DNA from 2 places in the Shewanella sp. AC34-MNA-CIBAN-0136 genome. Region 1 is predicted to be linked to the other one. Evidence: predicted binding sites of a transcription regulator. Region 1 holds the regulator's gene; the other holds the start of a gene.
The links. Region 1 encodes sigma-54, which starts transcription at its own class of promoters, with help from an activator protein. Its sites were predicted from a motif close to GTTGGCACGNNNNTNGNNT; they were not measured.
Positions count from the first base shown of each region.

Region 2: the regulator sigma-54 is predicted to act here: its motif matches at 1,755-1,773, upstream of nirB (nitrite reductase large subunit NirB).

Region 1 is NZ_JBEOPJ010000023.1:4,021-7,617, forward strand. Features, by position in the region: gene rapZ (RNase adapter RapZ) at 1-236, opposite strand, end outside; gene ptsN (PTS IIA-like nitrogen regulatory protein PtsN) at 233-676, opposite strand; gene hpf (ribosome hibernation promoting factor) at 679-966, opposite strand; gene AAEY94_RS18385 (RNA polymerase factor sigma-54) at 992-2,476, opposite strand; gene lptB (LPS export ABC transporter ATP-binding protein) at 2,619-3,350, opposite strand; gene lptA (lipopolysaccharide transport periplasmic protein LptA) at 3,347-3,597, opposite strand, start outside.
Region 2 is NZ_JBEOPJ010000005.1:246,935-250,531, forward strand. Features, by position in the region: gene nirB (nitrite reductase large subunit NirB) at 1-1,573, opposite strand, end outside; gene AAEY94_RS07185 (ANTAR domain-containing response regulator) at 1,816-2,508, opposite strand; gene AAEY94_RS07190 (glycosyl transferase) at 2,496-3,597, opposite strand, start outside.

The DNA.
Region 1 (3,597 bases):
TCAGTGTCATTCTCAAGTAGTGCCAATTGGTCTTGAAGCACTTTACCTTGTTCTGCAATGTTACGAACATCAACGCTAATCGCAACCAAATCATTACTGCCTTTAAGCTGGGCTAATAATGTGCCAATGAGTGGTAAAGGCAAATTATCAACACAATAATATCCTAGGTCTTCTAATACTCTCAGGGCAACGGATTTCCCTGAGCCTGAACGTCCCGATACTATAACTAGTTTCATGCAGTAATAACCTGATAAAGTTCTGTTGCGTCGTGAGTTTTACGAAGCTGTTTCAATATTTGCTTATCGCTTAACTTTTGGGCCATGCTCGATAACGTGCCTAAATGTTGTTGGCACTGGTCTGCAGGTACTAACAAAGCAAATAAAAGATCCACGGGTTGCTTATCGATTGCATCAAAGGCAATGGCTTCTTCACATTTAATAAATATCGCGATAGGGTGATCGATGGTCGTTAATCTACCATGAGGTATCGCAATGCCATTTCCTATACCTGTGCTACCCATTTTCTCTCTCGCTAACAGGCTTTCAAAAACCTCTTGCGAAGACAGGGTTGGGTACTGGGCAGCGACTAAATTGCTGATGAGTTCCAGTACTTTTTTCTTACTGCCCGGTGTGGCACAGGTAGTGCATTCCGGCTGCAGAATGGTACAAAGTTCCATCGTTAGTGTTTTGTATTCTTCTCTTTGTGTTTAATTACCTGACGGTCGAGTTTATCGATCAGGGCGTCTATTGCAGCATACATATCAGTACTTTCTGACATTGCAAAAATTTCTGCGCCATTAATGTTGATTTTGGCTTCTGCTTTTTGTTGTAATTTTTCTACATTGAGCACAACGTGTACATTATGGATCTGATCGAAGTGTCGTTCAAGCTTTGAAAATTTACTGTGGATGTATTCACGTAAAGATTCTGTTATTTCGACATGACGTCCAGTCAGACTTATTTGCATAAAAAATCCTCCATTGCCTAGTAGGTTATAAACTCTTACGTTGGTTTGAGGGCGGGATCATCATTGCTTCACGGTATTTTGCTATCGTACGACGAGCAACGTTTATGCCCTGTTCTGCCAGAAGCTGAGCCATTTTACTGTCACTCAGTGGTTTTTTCTGGTTTTCTGCGGCAACCAGCTTTTTGATAAAAGCACGAATGGCCGTTGATGAGCATTCCCCGCCATCGTCAGTACTGACATGGCTAGAGAAGAAGTATTTTAGTTCAAATAAACCTCGAGGGGTGTGCATATATTTTTGTGTGGTGACTCGTGAAATGGTCGATTCATGCATTTCTACAGCTTCAGCGATATCATTGAGCACCATAGGCTTCATGGCTTCTTCGCCATATTCAAAAAAGCCTTGCTGAAATTGCACAATGCAATTTGCCACTTTAAGTAAAGTATCATTACGGCTTTCAATACTTTTAATAAACCATTTAGCCTCTTGCAGATGGCCTCGAATAAATTGACTATCCGACGGGTTTTTACTGCCTCTAGCCATGGCTGCATATTGCTGATTAACACCAATTTTAGGCATGTTGTCTGGGTTTAACTCTACTACCCAACGGCCATTTTTCTTTAATACTGTGACATCGGGAATCACGTATTCATCATCCATGGGGGTAATTAATAAGCCCGGACGAGGATTGAGTGTCTGGATTAGAGTGATTGCGTCACGTAACTCATTTTCTTTTAGTTTTGTTTTTCGCATCAATAATCTGAAATCACGGCCAGCAATTAACTCTAAATAGCCTTTAATTAACAAACGGGCATTATCGATATGGGGTGTGTCGTTAGAGTATTGCGCTAATTGAATAAATAGGCATTCACTTAAATCACGTGCAGCAACACCCACAGGGTCAAAGTGTTGAACGCGTTTTAATACCGCTTCAACCTCATCGAGTTCCACATTTTCATCACCCATGGCTTCGAGAATATCTTCGGTACTTTGGGTTAGATAACCGCGTTCATCAATGGCATCAATAATGGCGGTGGCAATGGCGAGATCTGTGTCTGAAAATGGAGTGAGATTTTTTTGCCATTCTAAGTGTTCGTACAAACCTTCAGTAGTTTCACCTTGAAAGGGCATGTCGTCATCGCGCATGCTTGCACTGCCTGAACCTGACATAGGTGAGGCTGTGTATACTTCATCCCATGTGGTATCCATGGCTAAATCATCCATGGTTTCTTTGGTCATGGATTCTGCTATGTCGACGGTGGAAGTGTCTTTTTCGACATTAACAATACTGTTGTCACTAAAGTCTGTATCCGCTTGGTCGCGGTTTTCTTTTAAGGAGTCTTTTGCTTCAGAAAACTCATCTTCTATTTCAAGCAATGGATTTGAATCTAATGCTTGTTGGATTTCCTGCTGTAGCTCCAATGACGATAATTGCAGTAAGCGAATGGCTTGCTGCAATTGTGGGGTCATGGTTAAGTGTTGACCCATTTTAAGTTGGAGTGACGCTTTCATTTACCGCTTATCCCTAGATGATTTTCCATAAAAATGACAATCTCGAACTGTAATAGATTGCCATAAACATCAATGACATTTAACGTTGTTTAGGTATCGTTCAATGAAATGAGTTAGCTAGACTAAAAGGCCAGTAAAGTAACTATAGCTTGAATTGTTCACCTAAGTACACAGCTCGAACTTGTTGATTACTTAATATCTCATCTGGTGTGCCTTCGGCAATTAAATTACCCTGGCTAACGATATAGGCTCGCTCACAAACGTCTAGCGTTTCACGTACGTTATGGTCGGTAATTAATACCCCTAAACCGCGGTTTTTAAGTTGTTGGATGATTTTTTTAATGTCGATGACCGAAATAGGATCAACACCAGCAAAGGGCTCATCAAGCAAAATAAATTTTGGATTAGCAGCTAAAGCGCGCGCAATTTCAACACGACGACGTTCACCACCCGATAACGACATGCCTTGGCTGTCGCGTATGTGAGTAATGTGGAACTCTTCGAGTAGGTGCTCAAGCTGTTCAATACGTTGGTCTGTGCTGAGCTCTTTGCGAGTTTGCAGTACGGCCATTATGTTGTCGTAAACGGTGAGCTTGCGGAAAATACTGGCTTCTTGTGGTAAGTAACCTATACCTTTGCGGGCGCGCAAATGCATAGGATCGGCAGTAAGGTCGTCATCGTCAATCAATATTCGGCCTTTATCGCTTTTTACTAAGCCGACAACCATATAAAAGGTGGTGGTTTTGCCTGCACCATTGGGGCCTAAAAGACCGACAATTTGGCCGGTTTTAACCGTTAAACTCACATCTTTAACAACTTGACGAGCTTTATAGCTTTTAGCTAGATTTTCAGCGGTTAAGGTAATTTGGGTCATGGTTTGATCTGCTTGTTAACAGGAATTTCAGGGAGTTTTTGCTTTGGCGCCGACTCGTCTTGGAAATTCTCTGGTTGAATGATGGTGATTACCCGATCTTGCCCTGTACCAGTACTTTCGGCAATCAGCTCTTGAGCACTGATGTTGTACTTGATTTTATTACCGGTAACCTGGCTACCTGATTGATCCAATTTGGCGTTGCCAGTCAATGTGAGTGTAGTGGTGGCAAGGTCATAGCTAATTTCGT
Region 2 (3,597 bases), on a different contig from region 1:
AGCCATATGTATGACCACTAGCTGAAGGTTTTCCATGCTGAGTGATTAAGGTATTAAAATCATTAATGCCTTCGACTTGACATAAGTGATACAAGGCTTGTCGGTCATGATCAAAATGGGCGCAAATTCCGGCATTAAAATCGAGTCCTGCAGCTTGTAAGGTTTGATCAATAATTTTTTGAACTAACGGCGCACAACCACCACAACCCGATGCCGCACGAGTACATGCTTTAATCTCGGCGATTTTATGGTTGCCAGCGGTCACGGCCCCAACAATGTCGCCCTTGGTTACTTGATGACAAGAACACACTATAGAAGTGTCTTTTAAATCGGCTTCGTTTTCTGCACCGGCTAGCAATAACTCAACTGCAGAACCTTCAATCTCGTCTTGAGACAAATAGCTATCAAGCAAGCGGCTGTAATCGCTGTTATCACCAATCAGCACTGCACCTTTTAAAAATTTACCGGTTTCGTCTAACCATAATTTTTTATAAATACCCGCTTGGTTATCAGATAACTCAACAAACTGTGCGTTATCAAAACCACGGCTAGCACCAATAGCGGCCACATCAACACCCAATAATTTAAGTTTGGTACTCATGTCTGCGCCGGTAAATGACTGCGACACGCTATTAGATGTTAATGAAGCAATATGCGAAGCGACCACTCGGGCCATTTGGTAACCAGGTGCCACTAAACCAAATATTTTTTGTTGCCATAACGCACACTCACCGATGGCATAAACATCGGGCGCTGAGGTTAAACAGTAATCGTCAATTTCAATGCCGCCACGTTCACCGATACAGATATTTGAAACTCGAGCTAATGAATCTTGTGGACGAATACCGGCAGAAAACACAATCATGTCAGTTTCAAGATAAGACTCATCATTAAAGGTCATTCGGTGCATTGCCGTTTCACCGTCAATAATCGCAGTGGTGGCTTTTGAAGTATGTACACTCACGCCGAGCTGTTCAATTTTACTGCACAGTAATTCACCCGCTTTATCATTTAGCTGAACGGGCATCAATTGTGGTGCAAACTCAACAACGTGGGTTTTTACCCCGAGCTGCATCATGGCATTGGCGGCTTCTAAACCTAATAGTCCACCACCAACAACCACCCCAACTTGACTGTTTTGAGCTGCGGCCTGAATCGATTCAAGATCTTCAATGGTGCGATACACTAAGCATTGAGCACGATCGTTACCTTGTATCGGTGGCACAAATGGAAATGATCCCGTTGCAAGCACTAAGCGGGTATAAGAATAATGATCACCTTGCGCGCTAGTCACCGTTTTGGCGGCAATATCAATTGCCGTAATAGGTGTGTTTAAGTGAAGCGTAATGCCCCAATCTTGATAATCTTGCGCGCTGGTTAACATCAGTGGATCGGCGCTACCGGTCTCGAAATATTTTGACAGCTGCACTCGGTCATAAGCTGGACGCGGCTCTTCACCAAACACGTGCACATCAAACGTTTTATTGAGACCTAAACTGCACACTTGCTCAATAAAATGATGACCAACCATGCCATTACCAACGACCACTAACTTGGGTTTTGAGACTGCCATATCCAACTCCTTCATGCCTTGGACCGTAAAAAGCAAAATGGCGCCAACTCCGCTTAAGGAGTTGGCGCCATTGCCTGTTGAGATCCAAATTTTTAAAATAAATTGTTGAGGTAAACGACCCAGTTAATTGCTGCCATTCACACTATCGTCAATCTGATACTTTATTCATTATATGTATTGTCTGCAGGCTCTATGCCAACTACAAAAAAGACTTAAACCATTGATTTATTAGCCTTAAAAAATCAACAGCCTTTACTAAACGCTCTACTGTTGTCCATCTTGGTCACAACCGCACCAAAGTGAGGCGCACCATCGTTGTTCACTGCGGTGTTTAGTGATTTTGACTTACCATGATGCTGAGTCACAATAGCAATAATTTGCGCTGACATTTGAGCTAATGACAAACCTTTTTGCATCGCTTGTTGTTGAATAATCTGGTGCGCTTTGGTTTCATCGAACCCTTGCTGCATAACGATAAGCTTGGCCTGACTAAGTAGTTTTATACTGCGGATTTCATCATCCAGTTTTTTAAATTCGGCGAGTGTTTTACTCGCAGCATTAAAACGTGCTTGGGCCAAACTAATGACACTGGTTAAACGATTAACACTTAACATCTCAGGAATAAAAGTGATGCGACCGCAATCAAGTAACTCGGTTAATGCTGTCTGCTGCCATGTTTTGGCATTGACAACTATCACCATTGGCTTACTGGTTAATATACGCTGAATAAGTCCTTGGATTTGAGCGTGTAATGTGTCGGTTAATATCAACAAGGTATCAAATGTTTGTTGATGTAATCGTTGCTCAATTTGGCTCACAGAAGTTAACACCGTGACATGTCCAAACGCTGCCAAACAAGCTTGGTACTTTACAACTTCACAATCGACCACTGGCACAGCTGAAAAACTCAGGTCACAAAAAATTAAACTGCGCATAACCACTCCTCGTTCAGCCATTTGGCTAATGGATTGTTTGTTGAACTGAAGCGGTTTGCCCAACATTGTTGACTCAAGTAAACAGCTTGCTCCGCTGCCATAATCTTCTGTGAATTTGATTTTTGTGAAATTGATTCTGGTGAAATTGATTCCTGTGGAATAATCGCTGTATTTAATTTGTGGTTAAGTAATAACAATACTGCAGCCAACGTTGCCGTCATACTGCTAAGCGCCTGCTCAATCATGGTGCGCGACATTAATGATGTCAGCGCATCAGCAGAAAAAGGCTCTTTTTCGCGCCATAACAGCGCAAGAATGTCGCTAGATAATTCAGCTTGACCCACTTTTGCACCAGAAAAGCCTTCTAATAACGTAGGGATAGATAAGCTCGATACCGCTATATTATCTGTCTGTCCGTTGACGACAGTTATCGTGGTAGCCACTCTTGGATTACACTCGGTTTCACCTTGTAAGCCTTTAAAAATAGCCACACTGCCGGCGTGATATTCGCTTTTCTCAAATAAAATTTCGCATATTCCTTGGTGTACCGCATCTAACCCAGGGTGAAAATAACTGCGAAGGCTTATTGGTGCATTAGTTGGGTTCATGCAACGCGCTGCGGTTTGAATCAAACTGCGTAGACCTAATTCTTGATGTAATTGACGACACTCATCTAACACTGGTGCTAAGTCACCCGCTCGAACATAAACAATATTATCTGACTGCAATGCCACTTTGGCCATTTGTGATGATGTACAACACGCAATATTAAGTGATGCTAAACATGATTCAACATGACGGCGATGAGGTAACGCTTGACTGTCACCGTGTAACATCACCCGAATACCTTGTTTCGCCAATAACTTAGCAACCAGTAAAAGCCAAGGTAACTGTTCGCGCTTGCCCGCATACACAGGCCAATCGATATCAACCTCAAGCGAATGCCAACCTTTATCGACAGTGCGACGTAAGCCCGCCACCATCCCTGCTATTTCTTCAGTCGTTTCACCGCGCACGCGCATGAGCATCATGGCACTGGCCATTTGCACACGCGATACTTTTCCTTTGGCAAAACCTTCAAGCAGCAAG